DNA from 4 places in the Hymenobacter siberiensis genome. Region 1 is predicted to be linked to each of the others. Evidence: riboswitches for the same ligand, from Rfam matches in the RefSeq annotation. Region 1 holds a riboswitch; each other region holds the start of a gene.
What was found. Region 1 has a riboswitch for S-adenosylmethionine ahead of KQ659_RS12870 (ATP-grasp domain-containing protein). Riboswitches for the same ligand answer to the same signal wherever they lie in the genome.
Positions count from the first base shown of each region.

Region 1 (5,508 bases):
AGTACGATTTGAAAACCACCAACGCCGGTTTCTACGGCCAGGACAAGGGCCTGCGGCTGGCTGGCGGTATCCTCAACAACACCGCCAGCGGCCAGCTGCTGAACCTGCCCGGCGGCGGGCGCAACGACTTCAAGCTGAACACCTACTCGCTTTCGGGCGCTTATCAAATCAGCCCCAAATTCAGCGCTGCCGCCCGTGCCAGCTTCGACCGGCGCGACTATAACGCTCAGAATTTCTACACGACCAACGCTGGCGACCGCGCCCGCGAAACCACCTCGCGCGACTGGTACCAGGGCCAGCTGCGCTACGATTGGAACGCCCGCGCCCGCACCGAGCTGCAATTGGTGGGCACGTCCAGCACCGACTACTACCTGTACACGCCCACCTCGGCGGCCAGCGACCACCTCATGCACTACCTCAATGTGCAGGGCCAGCATCAGTTGCGCCTGTCGGATAAGGTGCAGTTGACCCTTGGCGGCCAGGCCGACCGCCGCAGCGTGCGCAGCAACGACCGCGGCAACCACGCCGTGTGGCACCAGGGCGCATTTGCCGTGGCCGGCCTCACACCTGCCGCCGGCCTGAGCCTGACCGCCGCCCTGCGCCTCGACCACGACCAGGCCTACGGTACTGAGTTACTGCCCCAGCTCACGGCCAGCCAGCTGCTGGGCGAGAAGCTGACCGTGCGCGCCGCCGTGGGTCGCGCCATCCGGGCAGCCAATTTTACCGAGCAGTACAACTCGGCCATCCGGCCTGGCACGGTGCCCAACGGCTTCAACGTAGGCAATCCCGGCCTGGCCGCCGAGCGTACCTGGAGCTACGAGGGTGGCCTCGATTTCACGGTTTGCCCCGCGCTCACGCTACGCGGCACCTACTTCAACCGCTACGGCCGCAACCTGATTGATTACGTGGCCACGCCCGGCAGCGAAGTGCAGGCCGGCACCGGCTTCACCAATCTCAACCCGGCCAGCACCTACCGCTACGCTCAAAACCTGTTTGCCGTGAGCACGCAGGGCCTCGAATTTGAAGCAAATACCCGGGCTCAACTGGCTCCTGGCCTGCGCCTCGACGGCAGCGTGGGCTACACCTACACCCACCTGAACGTGGACGGCAGCATCGTATCGCAATACCTGAGTAACGTGGCCCGGCAGCTCGTGAGCGGTAATCTGAGCCTGGTGCACCGCCGCTTCACGGCCAGCCTGGGCGGGGTATACAAGCAGCGCGCCGGGGTGCCACCAGTGGGCGACTTCACGCTTTCCTCCGATTACGTGGTCATCAATGGCCGCCTCGATGTGGCCCTGCTGCCCGAGCGCCTGTGGGTGGTGGGCCAGGCCCAGAACCTGTTCGACGCCAAATACTCCGACCTGCTGGGGGCCCAGATGCCCGGTCGCTGGCTGATGGCCGGCGTGCGCCTGGCGCTGCGGCGGTAGGCTGGAAATAAGGAACGTCATGCCGAGCGTAGCCGAGGCATCTTGCTTGTGATAGTAACTCAATAGAATGGATTACTACTGCACGCGAGATGCCTCGGCTACGCTCGGCATGACGTTCTTTTTTATTCGGATTTCCCTAGCCGGTGCGGTTAGTGAATCGCCGCTTTCAGCCATTCTTTTGCCTCCTGCAACGTGCGGTGCTGGGAGGTCTCGATTTCGTATTCGTTGGTTTCGGCCACGTTGTGGGAATAGCTCTGCACCGAAATCTGGCCGAACACGGTTTCCGGCACCACGAAGCTGACGTGGCGGATACCGGCTTTATGGGCGCGAACGTTCCAGTCAGCGCGCATTCATTCCTGGTCGGCGGGCTTTACGGCCTGCACGTCGCGCGTGTCGGCGAGCCAGCCCAGTGGTTGCGTGCGGGCGGCCTCGGCCGTGTACAATTCCAAGCCCTTGTTCATGAGAAAGCGGAACTGTTCGCTATTGGCAAAGCTCTGCCAGGCAATGATAAAGCAGGGAACGGCGGGGCAGAAAAGCAGGCTGCCGTAGGGCTCGGCGTGAACAACGGTATCGGACATGAAAATGGTCTCAGGCAGGTGGCGGATATGCAGAGCAGGTGTGCCCGCCAAATAGTTGGCCCTTGCGCAGCCGGGGGTGGCCAGGTTGTAAAATGCTGTCCAGCGTGGCGGGTTCAGACTTTCGGGCTTACCTTTGCAGCACCAATTCTTTCTTTCGGAAGGATTTTTTTTATAGAGAGGCGCTGAGAGACAGGCTCGATGACGCGCCGGCAACCACCCGCACCCGCGGACCGGTGCCAATTCCTGACCATATAAAAATAAGTTGCCGTGGAAGCCTCCAACAACCTCTCCCCCCAAACTGCTGTTTTTCTTGTCCCCGTGGCGGCTATGCGCCACATGGGCATGGGCTGTTGTTGCTGTTGTTGCCAGGCTTAACCCTATCTCCGAGTAATTTTTCGCGGGTAGGACGGCGGTAGCGCAAGCTGGTAGGCTTTGTGCGCCGCTATGTTTGCAGCATGTGCTGCGTCCTCATTTTCTGGGTGGTGTGTTTGGGGCTCGTTGCCGGAGCCCGGGCCGATGCTGACCATGCCGTTTGGTGTGTGGTTGGAGCGGCCAATCCGATACCCGAAGAAATGAGCGTGCCAGGTCCTGTCGAAATGTCTCCTGCCCTTGCTGCCTTTGCAGCGGCCCGGTTTCCGAGTTCAGTTTGCCCACCCGGCGCTGACCTTTTTCTGGCTTCATATCACTCTTTCAGAACATTTTATGTCATCCATTCAAAAACCTATTGGCATTTATTTCGAGCATCCCGAATGGTTCAAGCCGCTGTTTGCGGAGCTGGACCGGCGGGAGCTGCCCTACGAGAAAATTGATGCCGCGCACCACCTCTTCAACCCGGCTGAAACTGAAAGCCGCTACAGTTTGGTGGTGAACCGGATGAGCTCCTCGGCCTACCTGCGGGGGCACGGGCAGGGTATTTTTCACACCGCCGGCTTTGCCACGCACCTGGAGCGTATCGGGACGCGCATTATCAATGGTTCGGCGGCCACGGCCATCGAAACCAACAAGGCCCGGCAGCTGTCGCTGTTCGAGTCGCTGGGCTTGAAATACCCGAAATCGTTCGTGATTAACCACGCTTCGCGGGCGGTGGATGCGGCCCGCGAGCTGCAATTTCCGATTGTGGTGAAGGTGAATATCGGCGGTAGTGGCGCGGGTATTATTCGCTTCGACACGCTGGCCGGCTTGCAGGCGGCTGTGGAGGCTGGCCAGATTGACCTGGGAATCGACCAGACGGCCCTGGTGCAGGAGTACGTGACGCCGCGCGGCGGTAATATCCACCGCGTCGAGATGCTCGACGGCAAGTTTTTGTACGCCATGAAGGTGTTTACCACCGGCGAAAGCTTCAACCTGTGTCCGGCCGAAATCTGCCAGATTCCGGAGGAGCAGTCGGCCGAGTTCTGCCTGACGGAAGCGCCGAAGAAGGGGATTCAGGTGGAGGCGTTTACGCCGCCAGCCGAGGTAATTGCCGCCGTGGAGCGCATTGTGGCCGCTGCTAAAATCGACGTGGGCGGCATCGAATACCTGATTGATGACCGGAGCGGCGAGGTACTGTTCTACGACATCAACGCCCTGTCCAACTTCGTGGCCGATGCCGTGAATGTGGTGGGATTTGACCCCTACGCCCGTTTCGTGGACTACCTCGAAACGCAGCTGCCAGTGCCGGCGGCCAGCAAAAATCAATTAGTCACTGCTTAATATCATTGCCATGAAATTTGGATATTGGATGCCCGTATTTGGCGGTTGGCTGCGCAATGTGGAAGACGAGCACATGCCCACCGACTGGAGCTATGTGAAGCAGCTGGCCCAGCGCAGCGAGGCGCTCGGATACGACCTCACGCTCATTGCCGAGCTGTATCTCAATGATATAAAAGGTTCGGAGGTGGCTTCGCTGGAGGCCTGGAGCACGGCCGCGGCACTGGCGGCCGTAACCGAGCAGCTCGAAATAATGGTGGCCGTGCGGCCGACGTTTCACCACCCCGCGCTGCTGGCCAAGCAGGCGGCCAACATCGACCTGATTGCCCCCGGCCGCCTGTCGCTGAACGTGGTGTCGAGCTGGTGGCGCGATGAGGCCACGAAGTACGGCCTGCATTTTGAGCAGCACGACGACCGGTATGCCCGCACCCGCGAGTGGCTCGATGTGGTGACCAACGTGTGGAAGCAGGACCATTTCAGCTACGACGGCAAGTACTACCAGGTGGCCGATAACGTGCTGCAGCCCAAGCCCGCCAAGGCACCGTTTCTCTACGCCGGGGGCGAATCGGAAGCAGCCAAAGACCTGATTTCGACGCAGTGCGATGGCTACGTGATGCACGGCGACTCGCCCGCGCAAATTGGGGCCCGCATTGCCGACATGTGCCGCCGCCGCGAGCAAAAAGGCCTGCCGCCGATGAAATTCGGGGTGGCGGGCTACACGATTGTGCGCGACAACGAGCAGGACGTGAAAAAGGAGCTTGACCGCATTACCAACGTGAAAGCTTCGGCGGCGGGCTATGGCAACTACCAGCAGTGGCTGGCCGGTACCCAGCTCGAACAGCAGGTTTCGCTACAGGACTACTCGGTATCGAATCGGGGCCTGCGGACGGGCCTCACCGGTACGTCGGCTCAGATTCAGGACCGGATTGGGGAGTTCGAAAACGTGGGAGTCGACTTCTTTTTGCTGCAGGCCAGCCCGCAGCTGGAGGAAATGGAGCGGTTTTCGGAATCTGTTATTCAGGTGCTGGCGTAGTTAAATTGATTCTATGGTGAACGTCAGTGCTAGAACGTCATGCTGAGCTTGTCGAAGCATCTTTACCTCAGTAGTAAATGACTACTTGCGCGGTAGAAATGCTTCGACAAGCTCAGCATGACTGTTTTTACGGACATTCTTTTAAGCGCAGCTGTGCGCATTTACATGCTTAAAAAATCATTGGAGCTGCTTCGCGCCGAAGCAGCTGAAACGGGGGTCAATACCCTCAAACGAAGTCTGAATGGCGTGAGCCTCATCGCCATTGGGATTGGAGTTATTATCGGGGCAGGTTTATTCTCCTTAACCGGCATTGCGGCGGCTAACAACGCCGGGCCGGCCGTTACGATTTCTTTCCTGGTAGCCGCCGTGGGTTGCGCTTTTTCGGCCTTATGCTACGCCGAGTTTGCGGCGCTGGTGCCGGTGTCGGGCTCTGCCTACACGTATTCCTACGCCACCATGGGCGAGTTATTCGCCTGGATTATCGGTTGGGATTTGGTGCTCGAATACTCCGTCGGCGCAGCCACGGTGGCCATTAGCTGGTCACAGTATCTTATCAAGTTTCTGAGCAAGTACGGGCTGCACATTCCGGCGCGGCTGGTGATGTCGCCGTTCGAGTCGGCCACGCTGGCCGATGGCAGCACCGTGAGCGGCTACGTGAACGTGCCGGCTATGCTCATCGTGCTGGCCATTACGGCCATCGTCACGCGGGGCACCAAGGGCTCGGCGTGGTTCAATGCCTTGGTAGTGGCCCTGAAGGTGGCCGTGGTGCTGGTGTTCATCG
Region 1 is NZ_JAHLZY020000001.1:2,880,147-2,885,654, reverse strand. It holds gene KQ659_RS12885 (TonB-dependent receptor plug domain-containing protein) at 1-1,427, shown strand, start outside; gene KQ659_RS12880 (hypothetical protein) at 1,577-1,777, opposite strand; gene KQ659_RS12875 (hypothetical protein) at 1,778-2,005, opposite strand; SAM riboswitch class I at 2,172-2,263, shown strand; gene KQ659_RS12870 (ATP-grasp domain-containing protein) at 2,708-3,697, shown strand; gene KQ659_RS12865 (LLM class flavin-dependent oxidoreductase) at 3,708-4,727, shown strand; gene KQ659_RS12860 (amino acid permease) at 4,893-5,508, shown strand, end outside.

Region 2 (5,508 bases), 1.7 Mb from region 1:
ACCGTACCGGCCGGCAGCCCCGGCGGCCGGCCCTAGCACAATGCTAAGAGGGTTAATACTGAAAAACGTCATGCTGTGCTTGTTGCAGCATGACGTTTTTCATATCTCCTTAATCCATTTTTAATCAGTCGTCGGCTGGCTACTCCCTACTTTTGCCCGGCTGCTTTATTTCCTTCGATGACCGATAAACCCCTCGCTCCCCTGCCCGAAGACGACGCGCATTTTTTGCAGCGCTTGCAGCCCTCGCGGCTCATTCTGCCCGTCGTGATTGGCCTGAGCGTGGTGGGGTTCATGTTCTGGCGCAGCTACAAGCCCGGCGATTTGGCCCCCCTGGCCCACGCCAGCTACTCGTGGCTGCTGGTTACGCTGCTGGTACTGCTGGGCCGCGATTTTGGCTACATCTACCGCATCCGGCACATCACCGAACGGGTGCTGAGCTACCGCCAGAGCCTCGATGTGATTATGATTTGGGAGTTTGCCTCCTGCGTGCTGCCCTCGGCGGTGGGCGGCACGGCGGTGGCTTCGTTCATTCTGAACAAGGAAGGCATTCCGCTGGGTAAGTCCATGGCCTACATCATGGTTACGGCCCTGATGGACAACCTGTACTACGTCATCATGGTGCCGCTGGTCGTTCTCATCGCCGGGGCCGGGCTCTACCCGCACGAGGCCATGCAGGGCGCCTTTATCGCCACGCTGCGCGTGGCGTTTGTCGTGAGCTACGTGGCCGTTACGGCCTACGCGGGCCTGATGCTGTACGCCATTTTCGTCAATCCGAAATCGGTGCGGCGGCTGCTGGTGCGGCTGTTCTCGTTCCGGCTGATGCGGCGCTGGCAGCGCTCGGCCTACAAGCACGGCCAGGGCATGATGGATGCGTCCATCCAGTTGCGCGGCAATCCGGCCATCTACTGGTGGCGGGCGGCGGGCAGCACCTTCTTCGTCTGGACGGCCCGCTACCTCGTCATCGGCTGCCTCATCGCCGCCTTCGTGCCGATGGACACGGACACGTTCCTGTTCATTTTCGCCCGCAACCTCACCTACAAAGTGCTGCTGCTGCTGGCCATCACGCCGGGCGGGGCGGGTATTGTGGAGGGCGCGTTTCCCACGTTTTTCGGCAAGTTTATCGGTACGGCCACGCTCACCAGCTTCATGGTGCTGCTGTATCGGGTGGTCACGTATTACCTGTATCTGGTGCTGGGCAGCGTGTTTTTGCCGCGCTGGGTGGGGCGGGTATTTGCGAAGCGGCCGGCACAGCAGTAACGCGAGCGTTGTAGCTCATATCGGAGTTGTTTAGAAAGTCGCAAAAGGTCCCCGAACGGTCATGCTTCGCTGCGCTCTGCATGACCGTTCGGGGACTTTCTAAACAGCTTCATCATAAAAAAAGCCCCGAACCAGTCTGGTTCGAGGCTTTTCGTTGGGTTGAATCCAGAGTAATCTACTCCTTTTCCAGCATCAGCGCGGCACCGTCGGCCGACTTCAGGGTGAGTTTCTTGTCGGTGAGGGTTTCCACAGCGAAGGTGTTGCTGGTGGTCGCGCCGTCGGGCGTCATGGTAATAGTTTTGCCGGCCTGGTCGAACGTGTATTTGCCCGACACGGCTCCGCTGGCACCGGTCATGTTGTAGGTGCCGTTGGCGAAAATGCGCAGTTCTTCCTGTTTTTGAGCATCGGTTTGCTTCACTTTGTCGCCGCTGGTGTCGGTTTCCTTGGCGGTTTTCCACACCTTGCTATCGGTGCCGTACAGCATGTTCACGCCTTCCACCTTGCCCTTGTCGTTGCTGCAGGAAGCGGCAAAGAGCGACACAAGCAGCAACAGGCTGGCGAAGTAACGGAGCGAAAAAAGAGACTGAAGTTTCATGTGCACAAAGGGTAATGGTGAAAGAATGAAGATGACGCGCAAGGTGCGGACTCGTCGACTTACGACGCAGACGCAAAAGAGTTTAGGGCGCAACCCCGCCTAAGCTTGCCCGTATAGCAACCCCGTCGGCCCGCCTGCAAGCGTTTCCGGCCTGCAAGCGTTTCCGGCAGAATCTATCTCTCCATTTAATCACCGAAACCATGGGACTCTTCGATTTCATCAGCGACAAAGGCGACCAGAAGCCCGTAGAGCCCGCAGCTAAGCCGGCGGCTGGCGGCACCGATTTTTTTGGCAATGCCAAACCGGATGCTACCGGCGATACGTACACCGTAGTAAGCGGCGACTCTCTTTCTAAAATTGCAAAGCACCACTACGGCGACGCCGCCAAGTGGCACCAGATATACGACGCCAACAAGGCGCTCATCGGCAACAACCCCGACCTGATTGAAATCGGTCAGGTGTTGACCCTACCTAGTCTCTAGGTACTTTTTTGCAGAAAAAAGGTGAGAAAAGCCACTCTGTTTCAGGGTGGCTTTTTTGCGTTTGAAGGAATCGAAAGAACGACTTCGAAACAAAGAAATTCGAAACAAAGAAAAAAGACCGTCATGCTTCGCTGCGCTCTGCATGACGGTCTGAAAAAACCGAAACCGAAAAATATTTTCGAGGCAATACTTGCTCATCCCAAAAATTCTCTCGTACATTTGCCGATACCAAACAGGTACTCCCCGCTAACGGTGGGCAGTTTTCAAGTTTTATACAGAAGTGGCGAGAGACTAGGCTCCGTGACCCACTGGCAACCTTCGCTCAACGAAAGGTGCCAATTCCTACCCACTAGCGGCCTCGGCCACGATGGGGCAGATGATTCGAGTGCCATGGAAAATTCTTCTCGTTCCGCTTTTTTCAACCCGAATGCTCCGGCTGCTTTGCGCACCGTGGTTTCGGGTTTTGCTATTTCGGCCCCTTGCGGCCACAATCAGGTCGCCAGCCTCGCCCGAATGCGAATGCGAATGTGTTGTTGTTGCCCGTGTTGTTGCTAAGCTGATTTCGGCTTAGCCCCCCCTCTCCTTTTCTTCTTCGTGGGAATGCCGTAGCGTCCGGGCGTGCCAATGGGCTACGCCGGCTGATTGGCTAAAACGGCCCTGCTTACCGCCGGCTCGCTGCGTACCGCACCAGGCAAATTGACCCTGGCGGCCAGGTCCTAACGAAGAAATCCCTTTTTTTCATTCCACTTCGTATGCCTACGCTCATCGCTCCTGCATCCATTCAGCCCGAACTGGCTGCTACTGCCCAACACCTGGCCAATGTGCTGCCCGCTACCGCCAGCCAAACCATTGATGCCGGCATTGCAGCCGTACACGCGGCTGGTCTGGTTCAGCACAGCCTCCGCACCGGCCAGGTTGCGCCCGATTTCACCCTCCCCGACGCCAATGGGCAGCCGGTTTCGCTCGCCAGCCTGCGGGCAATTGGGCCGGTGGTGCTGGTGTTTTACCGGGGCAACTGGTGCCCATATTGCAACGTGCAGCTGCGGGCCTACAACCAGGCGTTGGCCCACTTTACCGCGAATAACGCCACACTGGTGGCCATTTCGCCCCAAACGCTGGACCTGACCAGCCTCACGGCGGAGGAAAAAAACCTGCAATTCCCGGTGCTCAGCGATGCTGGCAATACGGTGGCCAAGCAATACGGACTGGCCTACCAAGTAGGCGATGCCGTGTACCACACCCTGCACGGCGTGGGCATCGACCTGGCCGTGTTCAACGGCGACGACAGTGGCGAATTGCCTCTGACGGGCACCTTTATTATTGCCCAGGACGGCAGCATTGCGTGGGCCGCCACCGAGGCCAACTTCAAGGAACGTCCCGACCCGACCGTGCTGCTCGATGCACTGGCCCGGCTATAGCCCTGATTAAAACCTGAAATATTCAACGCTTCACGCTTAAAACCTCAGTATTATGTCCGTTCAGCCCCAACACTTCGAAACCCTCCAGCTTCACGCCGGCCAGCAGCCCGACCCCACCACCGGTGCCCGCGCCGTACCCCTGTACCAAACCACCAGCTACGTTTTCAAAAACGCTGAGCATGGCGCGAACTTGTTTGCGCTGAAGGAGTTTGGCAACATTTACACCCGCCTGATGAACCCCACCACCGACGTGTTCGAGCAGCGCGTGGCGGCGCTGGAAGGCGGCATTGCCGCCCTGGCCACGGGCTCGGGGCAGGCGGCCCAGTTCATTGCCCTGAACAACATCCTGCAAGCCGGCGACAACTTTGTGAGCACGGCCTACCTCTACGGCGGCACCTACAACCAGTTTAAGGTGGCCTTCAAGCGCCTGGGCATTGAGGCCCGCTTCGCAGATGGCGACAACCCGGCTTCGTTTGAGGAGCACATCGACGAGAAGACCAAGGCCATTTACCTCGAAACCATCGGCAATCCCAGCTTCAGCGTTCCCGATTTTGACGCCATCGCGGCCATTGCCAAAAAGCATGACTTACCGCTGATTGTGGACAACACCTTTGGCGCGGGCGGCTACCTGTTCCGGCCCCTGGAGCACGGCGCGCACATTGTGGTGGAGTCGGCCACGAAGTGGATTGGCGGGCACGGCACCAGCGTGGGCGGCGTGATTGTGGACAGCGGCAAATACGACTTCGGCAACGGCAAGTTTCCGCAGTTTACCGAGCCCAGCGAAGGCTACCACGGCCTGATATTCAACGACGTATTTGGCAAAAACAGCCCGTTTGGCAACATCGCCTTCATCATCCGGGCGCGGGTAGAAGGGCTGCGTGATTTTGGCCCGGCCATCAGCCCATTCAACTCCTGGCAGCTGCTCATTGGCCTCGAAACCCTGAGCCTGCGCGTGGACCGCACGGTAGAAAACGCCCTGAAAGTAGCGACCTGGCTGGAGCAGCACCCGCAGGTAGAAAGTGTGAACTACCCCGGCCTGGCCAGCAGCCCCTACCACGCCATTGCCCAGAAATACCTGAAGCGTGGCTTCGGCGGCGTGCTCTCGTTCCGGGTGAAGGGCACCAAGGAAAACGCTATGCAATTCATCGACAGCCTCAAGCTCATCAGCCACCTGGCCAACGTGGGCGATGCCAAGACACTCATCATCCAGCCCTCGGCCACCACGCACCAGCAAATGAGCGAAGCCGAGCAGCTGGCCGCCGGCGTGACGCCGACCTCGCTGCGCCTGTCGGTGGGTATTGAGCATTTCGACGACATCAAGGCTGATTTGCAGGCGGCTTTCGATGCCATCGGCAACACGGCCAGCCTGCCGACGGAAGGTCAGGAAGTGGGCGAGCCCGAGCTGGAGCACGCCCAGCCGCTGGAAGTATAGTGGTTAGTGGTTAACGCTTAACTACTAAAAAAGAATTGGTGCATCGGCCCGGGCCTCTTCCGTGATGGGAGGAGAAATGGGAGTGAGAAACTATTGTTCCGGGCCGATTCGCTGGTTCTAAAGCTGTGCTATTTAATTGAATTATGCCAACCCAACTATTTGAACTCCCTGACCTTAAGCTGGAAAGCGGCGAAACCCTGACCGGGGCGCATGTATCCTACCAGACCTGGGGCCAACTCAACGAAGAACGCGACAATGTGGTGTGGGTGTGCCACGCCCTCACGGCCAATGCCGACGTGCTGGCTTGGTGGCCGGGCCTGGTAG
Region 2 is NZ_JAHLZY020000001.1:4,580,153-4,585,660, forward strand. It holds gene KQ659_RS20210 (TonB-dependent receptor domain-containing protein) at 1-36, shown strand, start outside; gene KQ659_RS20215 (lysylphosphatidylglycerol synthase transmembrane domain-containing protein) at 178-1,257, shown strand; gene KQ659_RS20220 (hypothetical protein) at 1,433-1,852, opposite strand; gene KQ659_RS20225 (LysM peptidoglycan-binding domain-containing protein) at 2,053-2,334, shown strand; SAM riboswitch class I at 2,602-2,717, shown strand; gene KQ659_RS20230 (peroxiredoxin-like family protein) at 3,087-3,752, shown strand; gene KQ659_RS20235 (O-acetylhomoserine aminocarboxypropyltransferase/cysteine synthase family protein) at 3,805-5,184, shown strand; gene KQ659_RS20240 (homoserine O-acetyltransferase family protein) at 5,328-5,508, shown strand, end outside.
Region 2: linked by a shared signal. The riboswitch ahead of KQ659_RS20230 (peroxiredoxin-like family protein) and the one ahead of KQ659_RS12870 (ATP-grasp domain-containing protein) in region 1 are both predicted to bind S-adenosylmethionine.

Region 3 (5,508 bases), 1.4 Mb from region 1:
TGTATTCCGCCTGCTTGCTGACGGGCGTATTTTGCTGGAGAGCGCCGCCGGCTCCAGCGCCGTCAACCTGCTGGGGCGCTTCGCGCACGCCGAGCCGGCCATCGAGCAGCTGGTGCGCGAGGTAACCGCGCAGGAGCAACAGCAGAACCCGAACGTTGCATTTGCCGAAATATGTCACCTGCCCGCCAGCCGGGTTGGCAATGTGTTGCTGCGCCACAGCTTCCGGGCCCTCGAAATCCCCTACCTGGCGCAGTCGGCCCTGCCTGTTACGGAGCAGGTAATGGTGCAGGACATGCTTATCTCGGTGAAAGGAGGGCAGTTGGTCCTGCGCTCGCGCAAAACCAACCAGACCATCATTCCCCGGCTGAGCACAGCGCATAATTTCTCGGGCGAGGCGCTACCGATGTACCAGTTTTTGTGCGACCTACAGACCCAGGGCCTCCAACCCCGGTTAGGTTTCAGCTGGCAGTCAATCGCCGCCGGAGCGCGGTTCCTGCCCCGGCTCAACTACCAAAATGTAGTACTGGAGCCGGCTTCCTGGTATTTCGAGTCGGCCGATGTACAAACCTTGCTAACCAGTACAGCCATCTCTTTTACAGATATCTGGCAAAAATTTCGCAAACAGTGGCAGCTACCGCGCTTGTTTGTGCTCGTCGAGGGGGATAACGAGCTGCTGATTGATGCCGACAATGACTTGTTGGTCCGAATCTGGCTCGATGCCATCCGGAAGCTGAGTAATTTCCGGCTGAAGGAGTTTTTAGGGAATCCGGCGGCCAGCCCTGTCCACGATGCTACCGGCAGGCCCTACGCCCAGCAGTTCATTGGGCTGCTGGTACACCAGCACGCCAGCTACCCGGCCCCGGCGCCCAAACAAAAGTTACCTGAAACAACCGTGCAGCGAGCGTTTATCCTCGGCACGGAATGGCTCTACTACAAGCTATACTGCGGCCAAAAGATTGCCGACCAGGTGCTGCTCACCATCATTCACCCGTTAACGCAGGAGTTGCTGGCCCAGGGCCTCATCGACAATTGGTTTTTTATCCGCTATTCCGACCCCGACAATCACCTGCGCGTACGCTTCCACCTCCCGCAGCCCCAGCAAATTGGCCACGTCATTCAGCGCATTCAAGCCTACCTGGCCCCTCTGAGCGCCGATGGCTCCATTTGGAAAATCCAGACCGAGACCTACCAGCGGGAGCTGGAACGCTACGGCCCCAGCGCCATAGCGCTCACCGAAGCCTTATTCGGCTACCAAAGCACTGCCCTCCTGCATATGCTACTCGCTACCGAGCAGCAGCCCGATACGGCGCCCGATAATTGGCTGTGGGGGCTGGGGGCCATCGAAGAGCTCCTCAATGCCTTCGGGTATTGCCTGGCCCAAAAGGTGCTGCTGCTGGAAAGCATGCGGGATACCTTCGCCCGCGAATTCGCTCTGGATAAGGACTTAAAGCTGCAGCTTGCCACTAAGTACCGCAATGCTCGCCCGGCAATTCAGCAGGCTCTGGCACAGGCAGCAACCACGGCGCTGCCGGCGGCGCTAGTCGCCATCGCCCAACAAATCAACACGCTGGCAGCTGAAGGCCGCCTGGTAGTGGCCAAAAACCAGCTCATGAGCTCCTACCTGCATATGTTGCTCAATCGGCTGATTCCGGCCGAGGCAAGGCTGCATGAGCTGGTGCTTTACGATTTTCTGTATCGGCACTACGCTGCCCTGCAGGCTATGCAAAAACGGCCATAGCTTATTTCTTCCCGCCCATCATTTTCTGGTTCAAGGCTTCAAAAAAGGCGCTGCGGTAGGTATCGCCCAGCGGAACGTAGGCTTTCATATCGGTAAACAGAATCTGGTTGCCATCAATGGCTTTGATTTTATTGATGGATACGATGTACGATTTATGGACCCGCATAAACTGCCGGGCCGGCAACCGCTCTTCTAAATCCTTGATATTTAAAAGTGTAACAACCTGGTCTTCTTTCGTATTGATGGACAAATAATTCTTCATCCCTTCGATATACATGATGTCGGCAAAATTAACCTTCATCATTTTTCCCTTACTCTCTGTTTTGACAAAGATGTAGTCGTCTTCTTTTTCGGCGGGTTGCCAGCGCGCCGAAGGTTCGATATTGGCATTCAGGGCTTTCTGGGCTGCTTTCAAAAATCGTTCGAAGGCGATAGGCTTGAGCAGGTAGTCCAGCGCCTCCAGCTCAAATCCTTTCACGGCAAACTCGCTATAAGCTGTCGTCAGAATAACCTTGGTGCGGCCCTTGATGAGCGGCATAAAGTCAAGCCCTGAAATTTGCGGCATGTGAATATCCAGGAACACCAGGTCAATTGTCTGGTTTTCGATGATACTAAGTGCCTCAATGGGACTCGAAGTAGTACCCTCCAAATTCAAAAACGGGGTCTTCTCGATGAAAGTGCTCAGGATATCAATGGCACCTTGCTCATCATCTATAATTAAACAAGAAAGCATAGGCTGGCAGTGTATTCGAAGGGAAACGGTGCAGGTGACGGTGAAAGATAGCGGATTTTTTATATTGTCCGTCCCGCCAGCAGTAATCCAATTATAAAATCACTTATTTTCATGATTTTAAACTATTTACAAAGCAGCGTTATTTTTTAATATTCGATTTATCAGGTATTCTTGTTTCGTGCGCCTGCCCTTAAAACACCGAAGGCCAATGCCGGGCCGCTACGCGTGGGTAGCGCCGGCAATTGGGCCCGACTGCTGGGGCGCAGCTGTTTCCGGAGTTGCTGCCCGAGCCGGCCCGGTTTGCGGCCGGCAGCGTGTGGCTGGTATAGCCCCTATCAAAAAACGTCATGCTGAACGCCGCTATTGCGGCGTTCAGCATGACGTTCACACTTTTGGCTAACCCTTGTTCTGACGCTGCTAGGGCACGACAACGATTTTGCCGGTCGTGTGGTGAGATTCAATCTGCTTGAGGGCTTCCTGCACCTCTGCTAGCGGGTACGTTTCAGCAATTTTCACCGTCAATTTACCGGCATCGGCCAGCTGGCGCAGCTCGTCCAGCTGCTGGGTATTGGGCTCCACAAAAACGTAGTGGAAGTTGATGCTGGCATCCAGCCCCTGGCCGTTGTGCAGGATGGAAACCAGCGTACCACCGGGTTTCAGGGCCGGCAGGCTCTGGGTAAGCGTATCGCCGCTGATGCAGTCGAAAATCAGGTCGACACCGGCGGGCACAAGGGCTTTCACGGCATCACCCACGCTTCCATTGCGATAGTCAACCGTGAAATCAGCACCCAGCTCCTTCATGTAGGCGAAGTTGGGCTCGCTGGCTACCGCCACTACCGTTGTGCCCCGGTCTTTGGCCAGCTGAATGGCGAAACCGCCCACCCCGCCCGAAGCTCCGAGAATCAGGACCGTTTGGCCCGCCTGCAGCTGGCCGGCGTCAAACAGCGACTGGTAGGCCGTGAGCCCCGCCAGCGGAATACCGGCCGCCTGCTCCCAGCTCAGGCTACCGGGCCGCAGGGCCAGGTAGCTTTCGGGCACCACCATGTACTCGGCAAAAGTGCCGTGCTGCACCGTGGGACGACGAATGTAGCCATACACCCCCGTGCCAACAGCAAAGCGGCGGGCCCCGTGGCCGCGCTCCTCTACCACCCCGGCCATATCCCAGCCCGGCACAACAGGGAACTCAGCCGGTAGCATCTGCTGTAAATAGCCCTCCCGAATCAGCGAATCGACGGGATTGACCCCGGCCGCCTTCACGCGCAGCAGCACTTCCCCTTCCTTTACTTCGGGCAGGTCCAGGTTACCGACTTGAATTTTATCCACCCCACCGAATTCGGTGTAGAAGGCGGCTTTCGTTTGTTTTGCCATAATTGAAAATTGCTCCCTGGAAGAAATTGCTCCTTGGAATGGGTGACTTAACTCCCACGGGCAGGCGTAGGTTTTGCACGGCCAGCGAACCATTTTGCGTTTCGGCTGTATATTCGTTCAACGCTGCTATCCAGAAAGACCGAGGGACCGGGCCCGATGACGTCTTGGCAACCTACCTAGAGTAGGTGCCAACTCCCGTTTCACTATTTTTTTGGTGAAAGAAGATGACAGCCGGAACCGTGCCTCGCCGCATGGGTTTCTTTCTGGATACGCGCTTACGTAGCCCTATCGAACAGAAAGAAATGCCCACTGCCACTCTCGCCGCCCCCTCCCCTCTTCCCGAAATCCTGCGCCAGCGCCTGCTGATTCTCGACGGCGCCATGGGCACCATGATTCAGCGCCACCCGCTCACGGAGGAGGACTTCCGGGGTGCCCGTTTCGCCGACCATCCCAAGCCGTTGCGCGGCAACAACGACCTGCTGAGCCTGACGCGGCCCGACATCATCAAAGGCATTCACGCTGAGTACTTCGCGGCCGGGGCCGACATGGTGGAAACCAACACTTTCAGCGGCACCACCATTGCGCAGGCCGACTACGGCCTGGAGCACGTGGTTTATGAGCTGAACTACGAGTCGGCCCGCCTGGCCCGCGAGGCGGCCGACGAATACAGCACGCCCGAGCGCCCGCGCTTCGTGGCCGGGGCCGTGGGCCCCACCAACCGCACCGCCTCGCTCTCGCCCGACGTGAACCGGCCCGGCTACCGCGCCGTGACGTTTGATGAGCTAGCCACCGCCTACCTGGAGCAGGTGCACGGCCTCGTGGACGGTGGCGTGGACACGCTCCTCATCGAAACCATTTTCGATACGCTGAACGCCAAGGCAGCCCTCTACGCCGTGCAGAAGTTCTTCGACGAGGGCGGCCGCGTGGTGCCCATCATGATTTCGGGCACCATCACCGATGCCTCCGGCCGCACGCTAAGCGGCCAGACGGTGGAGGCTTTCTGGAACAGCATCCGCCACCTGCCGCTGCTGAGCGTGGGCCTGAACTGCGCCCTCGGCGCCGACCAGCTCCGCCAGTACGTGCAGGAGCTGAGCCGCATTTCCGACGTGCACATCTCGGCCTACCCCAACGCCGGCCTGCCCAACGCCTTTGGCGGCTACGACGAATCGGCCCAGGAATTTGCCAGCTTAGTAGAGGAGTATTTGAAAGAAGGCATCGTGACGGTGGTGGGCGGCTGCTGCGGCACCACGCCCCAGCACATTGCCGAGCTGAGCCGACTGGCCGAGCGGTACAAGCCGCGCCAGCTGCCGGCCGAAATTGCCGTCGCCACGCACCTCAGCGGCCTCGAGCCGTTCGCCATCAAGCCCGAAAGCCTGTTTGTGAACGTGGGCGAGCGCTGCAACGTGACCGGCTCCCGCGCCTTCGCTCGCCTAATTCGCACCGGTGCCTATGAAGAAGCGCTGGCCGTGGCCCGCGTGCAGGTGGAAGAAGGGGCCCAGGTGCTCGACGTGAACATGGACGAAGGCATGCTCGACTCGGAGCAGGCCATGACCACCTTCCTGCACCTAATCGCCTCGGAGCCAGACATTGCGCGGGTGCCGGTGATGATTGACTCCTCGAAGTGGAGCGTGCTGGAAGCCGGCCTGAAATGCGTACAGGGTAAGAGCAT
Region 3 is NZ_JAHLZY020000001.1:4,240,049-4,245,556, forward strand. It holds gene KQ659_RS18815 (lantibiotic dehydratase) at 1-1,738, shown strand, start outside; gene KQ659_RS18820 (LytR/AlgR family response regulator transcription factor) at 1,740-2,471, opposite strand; gene KQ659_RS18825 (NADP-dependent oxidoreductase) at 2,889-3,839, opposite strand; SAM riboswitch class I at 3,963-4,070, shown strand; gene metH (methionine synthase) at 4,142-5,508, shown strand, end outside.
Region 3: linked by a shared signal. The riboswitch ahead of metH (methionine synthase) and the one ahead of KQ659_RS12870 (ATP-grasp domain-containing protein) in region 1 are both predicted to bind S-adenosylmethionine.

Region 4 (5,508 bases), 960 kb from region 1:
AGAATGTCGAGGCGGATTTGCAGGTTGCGGTTCATGGCCGTGAGCACGGCATCGGGCTGCGGATGGTGCAGCAGCTGCTGCTTAAGCTCGCGGTAGCTGGAGTCGAGCGACACCAGCTCATGCTGCCAGTCGGCGTTCATGGCGGCCATGCCGGGGCCGCTGAGCTGGCTCAGCTCGGTTTGGCGGCGGGCCAGCTGGTTGGTGTAATAGGTTTCCATGCCGCGCACGGCGCGCACCAGCTGGCTGTCGGCCCCGGTGGTGTGCTCGGCGGCGGTGAGGGAGAGCGGGTTGCCGCCCTGGTACAGGGCCGCATCGGGTTCGGTAGCAACGGTGCCAGGAGTAGCAGCGGCCGGCGCGGCCACCACGGCCGTTTCGGGCGCGGCCCGGTTGGCTTTCCAGGCCTCGCTGGCCCCGGCGGCAAATACGAGCAGGGCCAGCGCCGCCGCCACGCCGTAGCGCTGAAACCAGCCGGCGCGGGCCTTCGGTTGGGTTCCTGCTGCTACGGGCGCAATAAATGGCACCTCCGGCGCATCGGCCAGGCGCATAACCGGGGTTTGGGGCGCGGTGGCAGGGGCACCGAGCTGTTCCTCCAGCGCGGCCCAGAGGTCGGGGCGCGGCTCGTGGGTGTCGAAATCGGCGCGGTGCCGCTCAACGAAGGTTTCGAGGGAATTAATTTTCTTGGTATCCATGAATGAGTAGCAGACGCACGGTTCGTCCAGGTTCAGGGCGGGCCACGGGGCTATACGAAAACCGCGGCCGGGCGAAAACGGATGAAGGGTAGTGAAACGATTATATAATGATTGATAAGGGATAAATTTTAACTCAGGCCCCGTTGGGCGGCCAGCTCGCGCAGCCGGACCCGCGCCCGGCTGTACTGTGATTTGGAAGTCGATTCGGAAATACCCAGGATGCCCGCGATTTCGAGGTGGTCGTAGCCTTCGAGCAGGTAGAGGCTGAGCACCACGCGGTAGCCGTCGGGCAACTCCTGGATGCAGCGGCGCAGCACGTCGGCGCGGTAGTGGGTATCGGCCTCGTCCTCGGGCGAGAGGGCGGCGGCTTCGGCGGGCTCCTCGTGGTGCTGCTCGCCCAGAGGCACTAGTGCCAGCCGCCGCTGCCGCAGGCAATTGATACTTTTGTTCACCACAATGCGCTTGAGCCAGGCCCCGAACGATGAGTCACCCTTGTAGCCGCTCAGCTCGCGAAAGGCGCTCAGGAATGATTCCTGGAGTACATCTTCGGCCTCGGCATAGTCGCCGGTGATGCGCAGGGCCGCGTTGAACATGGCCTTGGAGTAGCGCCGGTAAATCTCGGCCTGGGCCTGGCGGTCGTTGAGGCGGCAGCGCTCCACCAGCGGGGCGTTGATGTCGACGTAGGCGGAAAGGGACAGGGCTTCCATGCAGAAAACGAGGTCTTAAAGGTGCTTAAGCAATCCATAGACCACGCGGCGGGTTCAGGGGTTGCATCGCCAAATTACGCAGTTTCCGGGCGTCGCCAAACGGTTGGAGCAGGTAACCAGCTGCACCACAGCAACATAAAATTTTGGCATTTCGCAATTTCATCCTTTACATTTGCGCCAACAACCCCCGTTTGGGACGCTACCCATTTTTATACAGAGGCGCGGAGAGACAGGCTCGACGAAACGCCGGCAACCCCCACTAGTTGGAACGGTGCCAAGTCCTGACATATAAAAACTGCCGTGAGCACATTGCTCAATTCCCGCCTGTAATCCACCACCCGCGCCGCGCCGAATGTGTTGTTGCATTGGCTGTTCCCTGGCCGCTATGCCGGGGAAGATTGCTGGTTGTTGAGCTAGGGCCACTCTTCCGGCGGCTGCTGCGGCAGCCACCCCGCTACTACCCTTTTGTGGTGATTGATTCATTGCGCGACGCGTAGCGGGTTTTTGCAGCCTTCGCGGCCCATTTCGATTTTTTCTGCGGAGAAAAACGCCCTCTTTCATCATGGCATTCCCCCTTGAAAGCCAGGTCGCGGACCTGCGCCGCTACTTGCCCGAGTGCTCGGCACCCGAAACGCTGGCCCTTCTGGCCGACCACTTCCCCGGCCGCGTCTCGTTCTCCACATCCTTCGGGCTGGAGGACCAGATTATCACCCACTTCATCTTCGAAAACGACATACCCATCCGGGTATTTACCCTCGACACGGGCCGCAATTTTCAGGAAACCTACTCCACTTGGCACAAGACCCTGCTGCGCTACCAGAAGTCCATCGAAGTCTTCGCCCCCAAAACTGCCGCGCTCGAAAAATTAGTCGCCCAGAAAGGCCCCAACAGCCTCTACGAGAGCATAGCGAACCGGAAGGAGTGCTGCAACATCCGCAAGGTGGAGCCGCTGAGCCGGACCCTGGCCGGCCAGCAGGTGTGGGTGACGGGCATCCGTGCCGAACAGTCGCAGAACCGCCAGACCATGCACCCGGCCGAGTGGGATGCCGGCCACGGGCTCATCAAAGTGCACCCGCTATTTGATTGGACCTGGGCCGAGTGCGAAGCCTTCGCGCAGGCCAACGGCATTCCGGTTAACCCGCTTCATCGGCAAGGTTTCGTGAGCGTCGGCTGTGCGCCCTGCACCCGGGCCATTGCGCTGGGCGAGGACTTCCGCGCCGGCCGCTGGTGGTGGGAAGACGCGGCGGCCAAGGAGTGCGGCCTGCACGCCACCGCCGCCCACCAGGGCCTCGACCCGGTGGTGGAACGAATGCCGGGCTAGGCCTCTCTCAGAGTTGATAGGTTCTGTTAGAATCGGTAGATTTGCTGGTAAAAAACGCAATGGAGCTAGCGGAATTTTTTCAGCAGGTGCGCGACCCGCGCCGCCCGCAGGGGCAACGATTCTCGCTGTCCGCCTTGCTGTGGATGACGTTTCTGGCCATTACCAGCGGGTACACGGGGCCGCGAAAAATGGCCCAGTTTGGTCGCAGCAACGCGGCTTTTTTTACCGCTTATTTCGGATTGCGCCACGGCCTGCCCAGCTACGGGGCCTTTCGGGACCTGTTGCAGGCGTTGGACAAAGACGCGCTGGCCCAGGCCTTTGACCGCTGATTCACGTCGCAGACGCAGGCTGGGGATTGGGTGGCCGGCGACGGGCAAAGCCTGCGCTCCACCGTGCAGGGGGCCCAGCAGGCTAGCCAAAGCGTTGTCTCGGTTGTGAGCCTGTATTGTCAGCGCACGGGCCTGACCCTGGCCCTGCAGGACTACACGGACCAGAAAACGGGGGAGATGAGCGTCATCCGCGACCTACTCGCCGGCTTGCAGGACCGGGGCGTGGTGCTGACGCTCGACGCGCTGCACGCCCAAAAAAACGGCCGATGCCATCGTGACCAGCGGCAACGAGTACGTGCTGCAAGTCAAAGGCAACCAACCTAAGCTGCGGGCCGCTATCGCCGCTTTACACGCCGCCGACCCCACGCCCGCCGGGGCGACCCACCGCCATGACGAGCGCCGCGACGGCCGCCCGTTGTGCTGGCAGACCAGCGTATACCCTGCGGCCCCACACTGGCAGGCCGACTGGGCCGGGGTGGCGCGCTGCGTGGTCGTCGTCAAAACCGTGGTGGGCCCGCACGCCACCACACGGCAAACGCGCTACTACCTCACCAGCCTGCGTAACCGTTCAGCCGCCGACTTCGCCGTCGGCATTCGCGGGCATTGGGGCATCGAAAACAAGCTCCACCGCACCCGTGACGTGCATTTTAATCAAGACACCAACGGTATCCGCCACCGCGTCGCGGCCGTCAACGCGGCCCTCTTCAATACCCTGGCCCTGAATTTCCTACTCACTAACGTCGATGCCTCCATCAGCTACGCCCAACTTTTCTTCGCCCAGAACTTTAAATATTTCATGCCCTGACAGAGAACGTATCAACTCTGGGGACCTACCGCCAGGGCGACCGGGTCCGCATCTGGCCCTCGGGGCTGGAAACGGTGCTTGAGGCCATCGAAGTGAACCAGCGCGAAGTGGCCACGGCCACGGCCCCGCAGGGCGTAATCCTGCGTCTGCGCGACAATGTGGACGTGAGCCGGGGCGATACCATCGTGCCCGTCACGGCCCACCCGGCCGTGGTGCGCGAATTCGAAGCCACGCTTTGCTGGATGGATGAGCGGCCCCTGCGCGCCGGCCGCAAGCTGCTGGTGCAGCACCATGCCGCTACCGTGACAGCAGCCGTGACCACCATCCTCCAAAAGACCAACATCGAAACCTTCGAAAGCCAGGGCACCGACGAGGCCCGGCTGAACGACATCGTACGGGTGCGCCTGAAAACCGCCCTGCCGCTGGTGGTGGACGAATACCGCCAGAACCGCGCGACGGGCGCTTTTATCTTGGTGGATGAGCAGACCGGGGCCACCCTGGCCGCCGGCCTCGTGGCCGCCACCGACCCGAAATATTTCACCGAAGAAGTACCGGCGGAGGCGGCGTTTTCCATCTGATGCCGTCCGCCGGTCTGACCGCCCTGGGCAGTCTGACAGGTTGAAGCACCACCGATTGCCCGCGCGCCACTCTGACGCGACGCCCTCCCCGACGACCGGTCAGACCGCCCAGGGCGGTCAGACCGGCGGACGGCCCCTCCCCTTCAACCTTCCATTAATCAGACGCAAATAACCATGCCTGATTTCCCCCTTTTTATCCCCCGCCTGACCGTAGTAGGCGCGGGCCCACCCCGACGAGGTGCGGGTGTTCGTGGAGCACAACGAGTACTTCAAGCTGCCGGCGAATTTTGAAACCGATATCATCATGGTAGGCGCGGGCGCGGGCATCGCGCCGTTCCGAGCCTTCGTGGTGGAGCGGGTGGAGCGGGAGGCCACCGGCCATAACTGGCTACTGTTCGGCAACCCGCACTTCACCACCGGTTTCCTGTACCAGGCCGAGTGGCAGCAGCACCTTAAAAAAGGTAGTCTGACGAAGCTCGACGTGGCTTTCTCCCGCGACCAGGCCGAGAAAACCTACCTGCAGGACCACCTGCTGGAGAACAGCAGCGACGTGTTTGGCTGGCTCGAAAACGGCGCGCAATTCTACGTGTGCGGCGACAAAAACCGCCTCGGCGGAGCCGTACTGACGGCCCTCACGCAGGTAGTGCAAAAGGAAGCCAGCCTCTCGGCCGAGGACGCGGCGGCCTACGTGAAGAACCTGCGCAAGCAGCGCCGCTACCTGGAGGACGTGTACTAACGTCGGTGCCGCGTACCCTCTCCGGCGGAGCGGGCAGCCTGATGCCTTGTAGCACATGCTTCAGCTTGTGCCTTTATCACCCTGACTTAACCCAACGCCACACAAGCTAAAGCATGTGCTACATATCCGCGCCGCCGTGGCTCCCCTCTCCTTTTCGGAGAGGGGCCGGGGGTGAGGCGAGCGCCACAACATCATGTCCACAACCCCACCACAACTCTCCGAAGTCGAGCACGTCAAAACTGCCAACCGCTACCTGCGCGGCACCATCGCCGAGAGTCTCAACAACCGCCTCACCGGCGCGCTGAACCCCGACGACACCCACATCATCAAGTTTCACGGCTCC
Region 4 is NZ_JAHLZY020000001.1:3,838,330-3,843,837, forward strand. It holds gene KQ659_RS17020 (hypothetical protein) at 1-689, opposite strand, end outside; gene KQ659_RS17025 (RNA polymerase sigma factor) at 818-1,396, opposite strand; SAM riboswitch class I at 1,603-1,691, shown strand; gene KQ659_RS17030 (phosphoadenylyl-sulfate reductase) at 1,959-2,717, shown strand; gene KQ659_RS17035 (transposase family protein) at 2,777-3,046, shown strand; partial or broken gene KQ659_RS17040 (ISAs1 family transposase) at 3,309-3,851, shown strand; gene KQ659_RS17045 (elongation factor 1-alpha C-terminal domain-related protein) at 3,926-4,429, shown strand; gene KQ659_RS17050 (flavodoxin domain-containing protein) at 4,668-5,165, shown strand; gene KQ659_RS17055 (NADPH-dependent assimilatory sulfite reductase hemoprotein subunit) at 5,359-5,508, shown strand, end outside.
Region 4: linked by a shared signal. The riboswitch ahead of KQ659_RS17030 (phosphoadenylyl-sulfate reductase) and the one ahead of KQ659_RS12870 (ATP-grasp domain-containing protein) in region 1 are both predicted to bind S-adenosylmethionine.